One region of the Streptomyces sp. NPDC001678 genome, then DNA from elsewhere that is predicted to be linked to it. Evidence: riboswitches for the same ligand, from Rfam matches in the RefSeq annotation. Region 1 holds a riboswitch; the other holds the start of a gene.
What was found. A riboswitch is a leader RNA that binds a small molecule or an ion and turns the genes downstream of it on or off. The one in region 1 is predicted to bind glycine.
Positions count from the first base shown of each region.

Region 2: it holds a riboswitch for glycine, as region 1 does, so the genes downstream of both, gcvT (glycine cleavage system aminomethyltransferase GcvT) here and gcvP (aminomethyl-transferring glycine dehydrogenase) in region 1, are expected to answer to the same signal.

Region 1 is NZ_JBIAUP010000019.1:116,060-123,667, forward strand. Features, by position in the region: gene ACFYZR_RS29605 (DUF5999 family protein) at 295-501, shown strand; gene gcvP (aminomethyl-transferring glycine dehydrogenase) at 586-3,471, opposite strand; glycine riboswitch at 3,663-3,771, opposite strand; gene ACFYZR_RS29615 (PRC-barrel domain-containing protein) at 3,892-4,302, shown strand; gene ACFYZR_RS29620 (DNA polymerase IV) at 4,185-5,675, opposite strand; gene ACFYZR_RS29625 (MerR family transcriptional regulator) at 5,800-6,441, opposite strand; gene ACFYZR_RS29630 (bifunctional nuclease family protein) at 6,633-7,106, opposite strand; gene ACFYZR_RS29635 (MerR family transcriptional regulator) at 7,152-7,608, opposite strand, start outside.
Region 2 is NZ_JBIAUP010000004.1:244,776-252,383, reverse strand. Features, by position in the region: gene ACFYZR_RS10525 (hypothetical protein) at 1-693, shown strand, start outside; gene ACFYZR_RS10520 (L-serine ammonia-lyase) at 758-2,140, opposite strand; gene glyA (serine hydroxymethyltransferase) at 2,373-3,635, opposite strand; gene gcvH (glycine cleavage system protein GcvH) at 3,669-4,043, opposite strand; gene gcvT (glycine cleavage system aminomethyltransferase GcvT) at 4,122-5,237, opposite strand; glycine riboswitch at 5,406-5,503, opposite strand; gene ACFYZR_RS10500 (AAA family ATPase) at 5,641-6,246, shown strand; gene ACFYZR_RS10495 (enhanced serine sensitivity protein SseB) at 6,395-7,129, shown strand; gene ACFYZR_RS10490 (enhanced serine sensitivity protein SseB C-terminal domain-containing protein) at 7,202-7,608, shown strand, end outside.

The DNA.
Region 1 (7,608 bases):
CCCGCGACTCCCCGCGCCAGGGGAGTCGCGGGGCGCACCGCCGCCCCCACCCCTCACCCTTTCGGGCTAGTCCGATACGGCCACCCCGAACCCCCCGAAGGGACCGTCCAGTTGGGAGCAACCGCCCGCCCGGGTGACGCGTCCTCACCCTGTGAGGAGCGTCCCCGGGAAATCCCTGCGGAACGAGGCCCGTAGGGCAAGACTGGTGACCGACCGACGATGACAACGGGGGGCGGCATGAGCGACGCATCGAGCCGCAGGACAGCCACCACATCAGAGCGAAAGATCACTTCCATGTGCCCGCACCAGCCCACGTGCCCGTCAGCCGACTCCGCCGACCGGGAGGCCGCCCACCTCGTGGCCGCCTTCCCGGAACAGGGATGGAGTCTTCTGTGCAATGGCGTCCTCTGCTTCGAGGACACCGGTGAGCTGCTGCCGGACGGACAGATCATCGCCCCGCACCGGGCACTGGGCACCGACCAGGTGGTGACCGCGGCCTGACGCGGCCGGGCGTACGAGACACAAGAGGGGCCGGCCCGGCGCCGAAGCGCCGGACCGGCCCCGATCCGTGTCCTTGAAGGCCCGTCAGCCCTCGTACTCCTCCAGCGGCGGGCACGAGCAGACCAGGTTGCGGTCACCGTAGGCGCCGTCCACGCGGCGCACCGGCGGCCAGTACTTGTCGGCCTTCGAACCCCCGCCCGGGAAGGCGGCCTCCTCGCGGGTGTAGGGGTGCTCCCACTCGCCCGTCACCGAGGCTGCGGTGTGCGGGGCGTTGCGCAGCGGGTTGTCCTCGGCGGGCCACTCCCCCGAGCCGACCTTCTCGATCTCGGCGCGGATGGCGATCATCGCCTCGCAGAACCGGTCCAGCTCGGCGAGGTCCTCGCTCTCCGTCGGCTCGATCATCAGCGTGCCGGCGACGGGGAACGACATGGTCGGCGCGTGGAAGCCGTAGTCGATCAGGCGCTTGGCGACGTCGTCGACGCTCACGCCGGTGGCCTTGGTCAGCGGCCGGAGGTCCACGATGCACTCGTGGGCGACCAGTCCGTTCGGGCCGGTGTAGAGCACGGGGTAGTGCGGCTCCAGGCGCTTGGCGATGTAGTTGGCGCCGAGCACCGCGACCTGCGTGGCGCGCTTGAGGCCCGCGCCGCCCATCAGCCGGACGTACGACCAGGAGATCGGCAGGATGCCCGCGGAGCCCCAGGGCGCGGCCGAGATCGGGCCGACGCCCGTGGCCGGGCCCGCGGTGGGCTGGAGCGGGTGGTTGGGCAGGTACGGGGCGAGGTGGGCGCGGACGGCGACCGGGCCGACGCCGGGGCCACCGCCGCCGTGCGGGATGCAGAAGGTCTTGTGGAGGTTCAGGTGCGAGACGTCGCCGCCGAACCGGCCCGGCTTGGCCAGGCCCACCAGGGCGTTGAGGTTGGCACCGTCGACGTACACCTGGCCGCCCGCGTCGTGCACGGCCGCGCAGATGTCGGCGACGTGCTCCTCGAAGACGCCGTGGGTGGAGGGGTAGGTGATCATCAGCACGGCGAGCTCGTCGCGGTACTGCTCGATCTTGGCGCGCAGGTCCTCGACGTCGACCTCGCCGTCGTCGGCCGTCTTGACGACGACGACCTTCATGCCGGCCATCACGGCGCTGGCGGCGTTGGTGCCGTGCGCGGAGGACGGGATGAGGCACACCGTGCGGCGCTCGTCGCCGTTGGCGCGGTGGTACGCGCGGACGGCCAGCAGGCCCGCGAGCTCGCCCTGGGAGCCGGCGTTGGGCTGGAGGGAGACCTTGTCGTAGCCGGTGACCTCGGCGAGCCGCTCCTCGAGCTCGGTGATGAGGGTGGTGTAGCCCTCGGCCTGCTCGATGGGCGCGAAGGGGTGGAGCTGGCCGAACTCCGGCCAGGTGACCGGCTCCATCTCGGTGGTGGCGTTGAGCTTCATGGTGCACGAGCCGAGCGGGATCATGCCCCGGTCCAGGGCGTAGTCGCGGTCGGCGAGGCGGCGCAGGTAGCGCAGCATCGCGGTCTCGGAGCGGTGCTGGTGGAAGACCGGGTGGGTGAGGTACTCGTCGCCGCGCAGCAGGCCCTCGGGGAGCGCGTCGAAGGTCGTCGGGTCGAGCGCCTCGACGTCGCCCTCCACACCGAACGCGGCCCAGACGGCGGCCAGGTGGGCGCGGGTGGTGGTCTCGTCGCAGGAGACGCCGACGTGGTCGGCGTCGGTCTGGCGGAGGTTGACGCCGCGCTCGCGGGCGGCCTCGACGACCTCGGCGGCCCGGCCGGGCACCCGTACGGTGACGGTGTCGAAGTAGGCGTCGTGGACGACCTCGGCGCCTCCGGCGCGCAGGCCTTCGGCGAGGATCGCGGCGTAGCAGTGGGTGCGGCGGGCGATCGCGGCGAGGCCCTCGGGGCCGTGGTAGACGGCGTACATGCCGGCCATGACGGCGAGGAGCACCTGGGCGGTGCAGATGTTGCTGGTGGCCTTCTCGCGGCGGATGTGCTGCTCGCGGGTCTGGAGGGCCAGGCGGTAGGCCTTGTCGCCGTCGGCGTCGACGGAGACGCCGACGAGGCGGCCGGGCAGGCTGCGGGCGAACTTGTCGCGGACGGCCATGAATCCGGCGTGCGGGCCGCCGAAGCCCATGGGGACGCCGAAGCGCTGGGTGGTGCCCACCGCGATGTCCGCGCCGAGCTCGCCGGGCGGGGCGAGGAGGGTGAGGGCGAGGAGGTCGGCGGCGACGGTGACGATCGCGCCGAGCTCGTGGGCCCGCTCGATCAGCGGGCGGAGGTCGCGGACGGCGCCGGAGGCTCCGGGGTACTGGAGCAGGACGCCGAAGACACCGCGCTCCGCGATCTCCTCGGGGATGCCCGCGGACAGGTCGGCGACGACGACCTCGACGCCGGTGGGCTCGGCGCGCGTCTCGATGACGGCGACTGTCTGCGGCAGGGTGTCGGCGTCGATGAGGAAGACGCCGTCCTTGACCTTGCCGACGCGGCGGGAGAGGGCCATGGCCTCGGCGGCGGCGGTGCCCTCGTCGAGGAGGGAGGCGCCGGAGGTGGGCAGCCCGGTCAGATCGGCGACGACCGTCTGGAAGTTGAGCAGGGCCTCCAGACGGCCCTGGGAGATCTCCGGCTGGTAGGGCGTGTAGGCCGTGTACCAGGCGGGGTTCTCCATGACGTTGCGGAGGATCACCGGCGGTGTGAACGTGCCGTGGTAGCCCAGGCCGATCATGGAGGCCAGCACGGTGTTGCGGTCGGCCAGGGAACGGAGCTCGGCGAGGACCTCGGCCTCGGTGCGGGCCTCCGGCAGGCCGAGCGCCCCGACGCTCTTGATCGCGTCCGGCACGGCGGCGGCGGTGAGCTCGTCGAGCGAGCCGAAACCGACCTGGGCGAGCATCTTGGCCTGGGCGGCGGCGTCGGGACCTATGTGGCGCGCCTCGAAGGGCGTGCCGCGCTCCAGGTCGGTGAGGGCGATGCGGTGGACGGTCATCTGCGGAGGCCTCCTGGTCATTGCGACCTGCGAGGGGTACCACGGCGCGGGTACCCGGACGGCCTCCCCCTCTGTCATCTCAACCTGAGAGCTTCACCGGGCCGCGGCGCACGATCCGGCTTTCACCGTCGGTGAGGAGGGGCTTCGGCGGCTGCTGCCTGACCTGGGCCCGCCCTGCTTTCCAGAGTGACCTCGTCCATGCGGTACGGGTGCCTGAGAGATTCCGGGGAGGATTTGCTCCTTCGGCGCCTTCTCCGAACGCCTGGTGGGCTTCGGGAAGAGCTCTCCCGCACGGGGTCTGCGGCCACTGGCCAGCCTACCAGCGGGGGTTTCCGGGTGGATCTCCCGAGTGGCCGGTTTCACGTCCGTGGTTTTTCGTGGTGACGAGGACCGTCATGGGCGGGGAGCAGCGGAGGAGCCGTGCAGACCGACATCGATCCCCGGAGCCTCATCGGGCGCAAGGCCTTCGACCGGGACGGCGTGAAGATCGGCACCGTGGACGAGGTGTATCTGGACGACGCCACCGGGGAGCCGGAGTGGGCGGCCGTGCGCACCGGCCTCTTCGGCCGGGACGCCTTCGTACCGCTGGAGCCGAGCCGGGTCGAGGAGGACGGGCTGCGCATCCCCTACGAGCGGGCGCTGATCAGGCAGGCCCCGGGTTTCGGGGTGGGCCGGCACCTCTCCCCCGCGCAGGAGCTGCGGCTCTACCGGCACTACGGGCTGGAGCTGCCCTCGCCGGAGCCGCCGCCGGAGCCTCCGGCGCCCGACGGCACGGCCGCCGGGGAGGCGCCGTCCGGGGGCCCGGAAGGCGTGGGCGGCGCGAGCGGCTGATCGTCGTCGGTGCGCACCAGCGGCAGCGGTTCGGCACGGTGGAGCGCCGGGTCGTCGACGCGGAAGGTCCGTACCCGCCCGGGTGCCGACCAGGGCTCCTCGAAGCGGACGGTGACGCGCCCGACGCCGCTGCCCTGCACCCAGCCGGCCCCGTGCTCGTCGTGCCGGACGTCCAGTCCGGGAAGCCACCGTGGCGGCCCCTCGGGGTCCTTCCGGGGCTCCTGGGGCGTCTCGGGCTCGTGGGGTGCCGGTCCGGCCGTCGTGGCCGTCCCGGCGGCCGCCGCGGCCTCGGCGGCGCCCGCGGCGGCCTGGGCGAAGAGGTCCTCCTGGGTGTAGTCGGCGAGCCCCGAGACGCCCACGCCCAGCAGCCGCACCCCGGCCGTGGTGTCCACGTGCTCCAGCAGCCGGGCGGCCGCCTCGCGCACCACGGCGGGGTCGTCGGTCGGGCCGCGCAGGGTCTCCGAGCGGGTCAGGGTCGAGAAGTCGTACCGCCGCACCTTGATGACGACCGTCCTCCCCGAGCGCCCGGCGCCGCGCAGCCGGGCCACACAGCGGTCGGCGAGGCGGGCGAGCTCCAGCTGCACCCGGGTCCGGTCGGTGAGGTCCTCGGCGAAGGTGTCCTCCACGGACACGGACTTGGCGTCCCGCTCGGCGACCACGGGGCGGTCGTCGTGGCCGGTGGCCAGGGCGTACAGGCCGGCGCCGTGGGCCTTGCCGAGGAGACGCACCAGTTCGTCCTCGCCGGCTCCGGCCGTCTCCGTCACGGTGGTGATACCGGCGCGCCGCAACGTTTCAGCGGTGGCGGGGCCGACGCCGGGGATGGTCCGCACCGACATGGGGCCGAGGACTTCCAGCTCCGTACCGGGCTCGATGAGCATGAGCCCGTTCGGCTTGGCCTCCTCCGAGGCGATCTTCGCGAACATCTTGGAGCCGGCCAGCCCCACCGAGGCCGTGAGCCCCGTGACCGCCTCGATGTCCCGCCGCAGCCGCTCCCCCACCGCGCGGGCGGCCTCCTCGGTGGGCGCCACCCCGCCCGCCTCCAGGTCGACGAACGCCTCGTCGAGGCTGAGCGGCTCCACCAGCGGCGACAGCTCGCCCAGCAGCCCCATCACCACCTGGCTGATCCGCTGGTACAGCTCGAACCGAGGGGTGAGATAGGCGGCGTTGGGGCAGAGCCTGCGGGCCTGGGCCGTCGCCATGGCGGAGTGGACACCGAAGACCCGTGCCTCGTACGACGCCGTGGCCACCACGCCACGGGGGCCCAGACCGCCCACCACCACGGGCTTTCCGCGCAGGCTGGGCTTGGACGCCTGCTCCACCGAAGCGTAGAACGCGTCCATGTCCAGATGGAGAATCGTCGGCGCACCCCTCACAGGACAGATGCTGCCGCATACCACTGACAATCGCACCGATGTACGACGAGGCGCCCCGCGCCGGCCGCTGTCACGGCCTGCGCGGGGCGCCCTGTCACGCTGTCGTACGGGCCCCCGGAGGGGCTCATCCCGCCCGGTTGCGGCGGCGGGCGAGCTCGTCGGCCGGGTTGTGGCCGACGAGCGTCTCGCCAGTGTCCACCCGCTCCCCGTGGAGCTGGGCGAGGGCGCTCTCCACATCGCGCCACACGACGCCCACGGCGATCCCGAAGACGCCCTGGCCGCCCTGGAGGAGATCGACGACCTCGTCCGGCGAGGTGCACTCGTAGACCGTGGCGCCGTCGCTCATCAGCGTCATCTGCGCCAGGTCCTCCATGCCGCGCGAGCGCAGGTGCTGCACGGCGGTGCGGATGTTCTGGAGCGAGACCCCGGTGTCCAGGAGCCGTTTGACGATCTTCAGGACGACGACGTCCCGGAAGCTGTAGAGCCGCTGGCTCCCCGACCCGTACGCGGGCCGCACGCTGGGCTCCACGAGTCCGGTGCGCGCCCAGTAGTCGAGCTGCCGGTAGGTGATGCCCGCGGCCGCGCACGCCGTGGGCCCCCGGTACCCGATGCCGTCGGAGCTCCGGGAGGGCGCCGCGCCCCCGGACTCGCTGCCCCGTGGGGTGGTCACCGCCGCCGTTGCGGAATAGCGGGGCACTGGTTCGACCGTTCCCCCATGCAGCGGATACGGACCGCCGACCGCCGTACCGTCGCCCGTGCTTCTCACGCCGACCTCCGTCCTTGACCTGCCTTCTCGACGGTAGGCAGTCGCTCGGGGTGCGTCAACGATCGCCACACTCGGCACGCCGAGTGATAATCACCCTGAGAGTGGTTTTACGTGTCCAGGTAGCGGGAAAAGCTACTCGAATGCGGCACTGAGGCGGATTCCACCGGCTCTCCGCCGGCTTCGCGCACGCCCTACTGGTTGCTGCTGCCGAAGTCCTCGGGCGAGATCTGGTCGAGGAACTCGCGGAACTTCTCCACCTCGTCCTCCTGCTCGTCCGGGATGGCGATCCCCGCGTCGTCCAGCACCCCGTCGCTGCCGTAGATCGGCGTGCCGGTGCGCAGCGCCAGCGCTATGGCGTCGGACGGCCGCGCGCTGACCTCCACCCCGCTGGCGAAGACGAGCTCCGCGTAGAAGACGCCTTCGCGCAGATCCGTGATGCGAACCTCCGCGAGCTGCTGTCCGACCGCCTCCAGCACGTCCTTGAACAGGTCGTGGGTCAGCGGACGGGCAGGCGCCATGCCCTGCTGGGCGAAGGCGATCGCGGTCGCCTCTCCCGGTCCGATCCAAATCGGGAGGTAGCGATCGCCTCCCACTTCACGCAGGAGCACGATCGGCTGGTTGGAGGGCATTTCCACCCGGACACCCACGACATCGAGCTCGTTCACACAGCAACCCTAGGCCGTGCCCGGCGGGTTTGGGTAGTCGGGCACTCACCGTGACTGGCCACGTGGCCGGAGAGCGGCCCTCACCAGGGCCGCGTGGAGCCGTACGGACAGGGCCGCCAGCTCCCTGGCCGTGGCCTCCGCATGGGCCCTGGTCTGCGGATTGCGGTGCCGGCGCAGGGGGGCCACCACCTGCTCGACCAGGCCCGCCTCCCGCTCGGCGGCGGCCTTCACGGCCCGTAGATGCCGCGGCTCCAGACCGAAACGGCCCAGCTCGGCGACGAGCCTCGCGATCGTCACGGAATCGGCGTCGAATCCGCCGTCCGGGTGGGCGGTGAGGAGCCCGTAGGACTCCCACTCGGCCAGCTCCTCCTCGCTGACCCCGGCGTCGGCCAGCAGCTCCGTACGGCCGATACGGGCCGCCACGGGCCCTTCCGGCCCTCCCGGGGCCGCGGCGGGCGCCCCGGGCTCGTCCAGGACGTCCGTGAGGTCGAGGGCGTCCCTC
Region 2 (7,608 bases), on a different contig from region 1:
GTGTGGACCGCCCATGGCAGCATGCCGGCCACCACCGTCGGCAAGCTCTACTTCGACACGCCCAAGGGCGGGAGCCAGTGCACGGCCTCCGTCATCAACTCGCCCAACAAGAGCCTGATATGGACGGCCGGGCACTGCGCCAGCGACGGCAACGGCCACTGGTACAGCAACTTCCGGTTCGTCCCCGACTACCACAATGACCGGGAGCCGCTCGGCTCGTGGACATGGAAGTCCGTGACCACCCCGAAGGGCTACCTCAACGGCGGGAACAAGGACTACGACCTCGCCGTGATCACCCTCTGGCCGCAGAACGGCCGCAAGGTGGCCGACGTGACCGGCTCCCAGGGGTACAGGTTCAACTCCGGCTACACCTGGCACGCCCATGAGTTCGGCTACCCCTTCGACACCCACCCGGCCCGCTCCGGCATCACCGGCAAGGACCTGCGCTACTGCGTCGGCACGACCTGGCGGCCGGGCACCTGGCCGTTCCAGCCCGGCCAGGAGGCCATCCACTGCGACCAGGGCCACGGCGCCAGCGGCGGCCCCTGGCTGGACGACCTCCAGCTCGGGCGCGGCTGGGGCTATCTGATCGGCAACGTCAGCTACCACAACAGCGAGAGCTCCGACGAGGAGCGCAGCCCGCACCTGGGCGACGCGGCCGTGAAGGCCTACGACGCGGAGAAGAACCGCTAGAACCACGGCGCCCCTGGTCCGGCGGGCAGCCGGACCAGGGGCGTACGCGTACGTCAGACGGCGATCAGCACTCGATGACGTTCACGGCGAGGCCGCCGCGCGCCGTCTCCTTGTACTTGACCTTCATGTCGGCGCCCGTCTCCTTCATGGTCTTGATGACCTTGTCGAGGGAGACGTGGTGGCGGCCGTCGCCGCGCAGCGCCATCCGGGCGGCGGTGACGGCCTTGGCCGCGGCCATGCCGTTGCGCTCGATGCAGGGGATCTGGACCAGACCGCCGACCGGGTCGCAGGTCAGGCCCAGGTTGTGCTCCATGCCGATCTCGGCCGCGTTCTCGACCTGCTCCGGGGTGCCGCCCAGGACCTCGGCGAGGCCGCCGGAGGCCATGGAACAGGCGGAGCCGACCTCGCCCTGGCAGCCGACCTCGGCGCCGGAGATCGAGGCGTTCTCCTTGAAGAGCATGCCGATGGCGCCGGCGGCGAGGAGGAAGCGGACGACGCCCTCCTCGTCCGCGCCCGGCACGAAGTTCGTGTAGTAGTGGAGAACGGCCGGGATGATGCCCGCGGCGCCGTTGGTCGGGGCGGTGACGACCCGGCCGCCGGCCGCGTTCTCCTCGTTGACGGCCATGGCGTAGACCGTGATCCACTCCATGGCGCGGGCCTGGGCGTCGCCCTCGGCGCGCAGCTGGCGGGCGGTGCTGGCGGCGCGGCGGCGGACCTTGAGGCCGCCGGGGAGGATGCCCTCGCGGGACATGCCGCGCGTCACGCACGCCTGCATCACCCGCCAGATCTCCAGGAGGCCCTCGCGGATCTCCTCCTCCGTGCGCCAGGCCTTCTCGTTCTCCATCATCATCGCGGAGATCGACAGGCCGGACTCGCGGGACATCCGCAGCAGCTCGTCACCGGTGCGGAAGGGATACTTCAGGACGGTGTCGTCGAGGACGATCCGGTCGGCGCCGACGGCGTCCTCGTCGACGACGAAGCCGCCGCCGACCGAGTAGTAGGTCTTCTCCAGCAGCGGGGCGCCGGCCTCGTCGTAGGCGAAGAGGGTCATGCCGTTGGCGTGGTACGGCAGGGCGCGGCGGCGGTGGAGGATCAGCTGGGTCGACTCGTCGAAGTCGATCTCGTGGTCCGAGCCGATCTCGGCGCCGAGGAGCTTCAGGCGCTTGGTGGTGCGGATGCGCTCCACCTCGTCGTCGGCGATCTCGACGTCGACGGTGCGGGGGGAGTGGCCCTCCAGGCCGAGCAGGACGGCCTTGGGGGTGCCGTGGCCGTGGCCGGTGGCGCCGAGGGAGCCGTAGAGCTCCGCCCGTACCGAGGTGGTCTGGGCGAGCAGACCGTCCTTCTTCAGGCGCCCCACGAACATCCGGGCGGCGCGCATCGGGCCGACCGTGTGGGAGCTGGACGGGCCTATGCCGATCGAGAAGAGATCGAATACGGAGATGGCCACGGTGGCAGCTCCTCTATGAGTCGGGGGTGGTACGGGGTGGTACAGGGGTGGAACAGCTGGTGCGGTGGAAAGCGGAATTCCGCATTCATCTATCAGTGTGCGGGATGCGGGCGGCTTCCCGCGGTGGCGGAGCTCACTCCGCGGTGGGGGCCCTGTCGCGGTGCGGGGCACCGGCCCGCTCCCTGAGCGTGCCCGGTGCCCCGTACCGGCCGGTTAATCCCGTGCTTCGGCGCTACTTCAGCCCGGGGTACAGCGGGTGCTTGTCCGCGAGCGCCGTGACGCGGCCGCGCAGGGCCGCCGCGTCGAAGCCCGGCTTGAGGGCCTCGGCGATGATGTCCGCGACCTCGCGGAAGTCCTCGGCCTGGAAACCACGGGTGGCCAGGGCCGGGGTGCCGATCCGCAGGCCCGAGGTGACCATCGGGGGGCGCGGGTCGTTCGGGATGGCGTTGCGGTTGACCGTGATGCCGACCTCGTGGAGGCGGTCCTCGGCCTGCTGCCCGTCCAGCTCGCTGTTGCGCAGGTCCACCAGGACCAGGTGGACGTCCGTGCCGCCGGAGAGGACGGAGACGCCCACCTCCTTGACGTCGTCCTGCATCAGACGCTCGGCGAGGATCTTCGAGCCCTCCAGCGTGCGCTGCTGGCGCTCCTTGAACTCCTCCGTGGCCGCGACCTTGAAGGAGACGGCCTTGGCCGCGATCACGTGCTCCAGCGGGCCGCCCTGCTGACCGGGGAAGACCGCCGAGTTGATCTTCTTGGCGAGCTCGGCCGTGGAGAGGATCACACCACCGCGCGGACCGCCCAGGGTCTTGTGGGTGGTGGTGGTGACCACGTGGGCGTGCGGCACCGGCGAGGGGTGGAGCCCGGCGGCGACCAGGCCCGCGAAGTGGGCCATGTCGACCATCAGGTACGCGCCGACCTCGTCCGCGATCCGGCGGAAGGCGGCGAAGTCCAGCTGGCGCGGGTAGGCGGACCAGCCGGCGACGATCAGCTTCGGGCGGTGCTCCTTGGCGAGGCGCTCGACCTCCTCCATGTCCACCAGGTTGGTCTGCTCGTCGACGTGGTAGGCGACCACGTTGTAGAGCTTCCCGGAGAAGTTGATCTTCATCCCGTGGGTCAGGTGACCACCGTGGGCGAGGTTCAGGCCCAGGATGGTGTCGCCCGGGTTGAGCAGGGCGAACATCGCCGCGGCGTTCGCCTGCGCGCCGGAGTGCGGCTGCACGTTGGCGTGCTCGGCACCGAAGAGCGCCTTGATGCGGTCGATGGCGATCTGCTCGACGACGTCGACGTGCTCGCAGCCGCCGTAGTAGCGGCGGCCCGGGTAGCCCTCGGCGTACTTGTTGGTCAGGACCGAGCCCTGGGCCTCCATGACCGCGACCGGAGCGAAGTTCTCCGAGGCGATCATCTCGAGGGTGGACTGCTGGCGGTGGAGTTCGGCGTCGACAGCGGCGGCGACGTCGGGGTCGAGCTCATGGAGGGAGCTGTTGAGAAGCGACATGAGTTCTTCCTGCGCGGGAGGGAGCGGGCGGGGTCAGCCGGCGAAGTCGGTGTACTCGTCGGCGGTCAGCAGGTCCGCCGGCTCGTCCGTGATCTTCACCTTGAACAGCCAGCCGCCCTCGAAGGGGGCGGAGTTCACCAGCGCCGGGTCGTCCACGACGTCCTGGTTGGCCGCGACGACCTCACCCGTGACGGGGGAGTAGAGGTCGCTGACCGACTTGGTCGACTCCAGCTCACCACAGGTCTCGCCCGCGGTGACCGTGTCGCCGACCGCCGGGAGCTGTGCGTAGACGACATCGCCGAGCGCGTTGGCCGCGAACTCGGTGATCCCGACCGTCGCCACACCGTCGACGGCGGCCGACAGCCACTCGTGCTCCTTGGAGTAACGCAGCTGCTGGGGGTTGCTCATGGCTAGATTCTCCTGTACGCGCGTGGGTGCTTGTGCAAGGGGTCTTGACAGATGAGATGAGGGGGATTCAGTGAGGGGTCAGCGTTCCCGCTTGTAGAAGGGGAGTGCGACGACCTCGTACGGCTCGTGACTGCCGCGAATGTCCACACATACCCCTTCCGTCCCCGGCGTGGCGTGCGCCGCGTCGACGTAGGCGATCGCGATCGGCTTGCCGAGGGTGGGGGAGGGGGCACCGGAGGTGACCTCGCCCACGACCTCGCCGCCGACCGTCACCGCGAATCCGGCGCGCGGCACCCGGCGGCCCGCCGCGATCAGCCCGACGAGCTTGCGCGGCGGAGCCGTCTCGGCCCGCTCGGCGGCGGCCGCCAGCGCCTCGCGGCCCACGAAGTCGCCGGCCTTGTCGAACTTCACGACCCGTCCCAGCCCGGCGTCGAACGGGGTGAGGGCCGTGGTCAGCTCGTGCCCGTAGAGCGGCATGCCCGCCTCCAGGCGCAGCGTGTCGCGGCAGGACAGGCCGCACGGCACCAGCCCGGCGTCCGCGCCCGCCTCGGTCAGGGCCTGCCACAGCTTCTCGGCGTCGGCGGGGGCGACGAACAGCTCGAAGCCGTCCTCGCCGGTGTAGCCGGTGCGGGCGATCAGCGCGGGGACGCCCGCGACGGTGCCCGGCAGGCCCGCGTAGTACTTCAGGCCGTCCAGGTCGGCGTCGGTGACGGACTTCAGGATGGCGGGGGAGGCGGGGCCCTGGACCGCGATCAGCGCGTAGTTCTCGCGGTCGTCCCGGACGGTCGCCTCGAAGCCCGCCGCGCGCTCGGTGATCGCGTCGAGGACCACCTGGGCGTTGGAGGCGTTGGCGACGACCATGTACTCGTCCTCGCCGAGCCGGTAGACGATCAGGTCGTCGAGGATGCCGCCGTCCTCGCGGCAGATCATCGTGTAGCGGGCCCGGCCGACGGCCAGCGCGGAGATGTTGCCCACCAGGGCGTGGTCCAGGGCCTGCCCGGCCTGGGCGCCCATGAGGGTGATCTCACCCATGTGCGACAGGTCGAAGAGGCCCGCGCGGGTGCGCACGGCGATGTGCTCGTCGCGCTCGCTGCCGTAGCGCAGGGGCATGTCCCAGCCGGCGAAGTCGGTCATGGTCGCGCCGAGCGCGCGGTGCAGCGCGTCCAGGGCGGTACGGCGGGGGGCATCGGTCATGATCGGGCTCCCGGGCAGGTGGATCGCGGAGGAAATGCCTGGATAGGCGGCCTCCCCATCTGTCATCGGAACCTGAGAGGTTCACCGAGAGCCCTCGCCTGTCGTCAAAGGCACCCGGCTTGCACCTTGGGTGGGACCGCGTGGGCGCGGCCCGCTTTTCAGATCTGCCTCACCCGCGCGGTACGGGGCCTGAGAGATTCAAGGGAGGAACTTGCTCCTTCGGCGCCCGGGGCACATGGCACCCGGGACTCTCCCGCGCGGATTCGAACGGCCAGTATGCGATTGCTTGCAGTTGAGTCGAGCGTGAGTCGAGCTTGGCGCGCACATCATTGCACGTACGGGCGTGCGACGGACCGCCCGCCGCCCCTCAAATTGGATTACCTTTTCTTTGCGAGAGGGGGCGATCACCGTGCGTACGGAAGTGGGGGCGGAGGAGACGCACGGGGTGCGCGATCTGCGCGGGGGTGCCGTGGCGATATCGGAGCTCCGCTATCCGGCGGGCGACCTGCTCGTCGTCTCCGGTCTGCCCGGCGGCGGCAAGTCCACGCTGATACGGCGCGTCGTGCCCCCCGCCGTCCACCGCGTGGACTCCCAGGACATGCGCGAGCGCTTCGAACGCCTGCCGCTGACGCTTCCCTACGCCCTCTGGCGGCCCGTCGTCCGCGTCGCGCACTACGCCGCGCTGTGGCGGGCCCTGCGCTCGGGAGACAGCGTCGTCGTGCACGACTGCGGGCAGTGGAGCTGGGTGCGCCGCTGGCTCGCGCGCGACGCGCGGCGGCGGGGCGGGGGGCTGCACCTGGTGGTCCTGGCGGTCGACGCGCCCACCGCGCTCGCCGGCCAGCGCGCCCGCGGCCGTGGCGTCTCCGTCCGCTCCTTCGCCCGCCACCGCCGCGCGACGTCCCGCCTCGTCGCCGCCCTCACGGCGGGCGACCACCCGGCGGGCACGACCTCGGCGGTCCTCCTCGACCGCGAGGCGGCGGACGCGCTGCGGGTCATCTCCTTCGGCTGAGGCCGGCTCGGCACCGCCGGGCCGTGACGACGGCGATCAGCCTGCGAGGACGAGCCCGGCGGTGCCGGACAACCAACCCGCCCCGGGCAAGCCCAGGCGCAGCCGTTAAGGTGCGGGATGCGTCCGACGAACGGTGGTAGGGGAGACGATGACCTGGCCGGCCAATGAGCTCGAAGCGGTGCTCGCCGCCTCCGTCGGCGTGCCGGACTCCGGCCCCCGCATCGTCGAGGCGCTCGGCCGCAGCAACGTGTGGGTTCCGCTGCCCAAGGGCGGCGGACCCGACAGCCCCGACCTCGACCTCCCCACCCTGGAGCTCGGCGGCGCCGCCTACGTCCCCGTCTTCAGCTCCCAGGAGCAGTTCACGGCGGTCGCCGGTCCGGGGATGTCCTTCGTCGTCGCCCCCGCCGTCGAGTTCGCCCGCGGCCTGCCCCCGCAGGTCGGCATCGTCGTCAACCCCGAGGGCACCGTCACCGTGCCCCTGCCGCCGCCCGCCGTCGCCGGGCTGTGCCGGGCCGGGCGCACGGCCCTGGACGGCGACGCCACCGGCGGCCGCGTACGGCTGTACGAGCCGGACTGGCAGGAGGAGCCGACCGCGTTCCTGGCCGCCGCCGGGCTGGAGTTCGCGGACACCGGCGTCGTCCGGACCGCCCGCCGCGCCATGGCCAGCGTCGAGGGCGCCGATCCCGCGCTGTTCGTCGGCGTCGAGCTGGGGCTCCCCGACCCGGGGAGCCGCTCCGCCGCCCTGGACGCCCTGGGCCGCGCGCTGGGCCGGGTGCCCGTGCCCTGGCCCGTACAGCTCGTCTTCCTGGACGTCGCCCAGGACGACCCCGTGGGCGACTGGATACGGACACGGATACGACCGTTCTACGACCGTGACCTGTGACAGCTCTCATGCCCGCCCCCGCGGGCTCGTAAGCTGGTAGCAGCAGACGGCCAAGAGAAGAGGCGGACCCAGGTGAGCGCGGGCGCGGAGAGCGGCGTGGAGCAGGTGCTGCGCCAGGTGGCGCCCGGCCGGTACGACACCTACGAGCAGCTGCTGCGGTCCCTCGCCGAGGGCCGGGTGTGGATGCTGCTGTGGCACGGTCAGGCCGGCTCGCCCGACGCCCAGTACGGGAACATGGAGGTCGACGGCCTCGGCTACGCCCCCTGTGTGACCTCCGCCCAGGAGCTCGCCGCCAGCGGCTGGAACCGCGCCCACGAGGTCGTCACCGGCCGGGCCGTGGCCGCCTCCCTCTACCCCGACCGCTGGAGCCTGTGGCTCAACCCCCACGCCCCCGGCGGCGGCGTCGGCATCCCCTGGCTCGACCTGCGCCGGATCGTCGCCGGCCTGGACCGGCTGCCCGCCGGCCCGCTCCAGCTGAG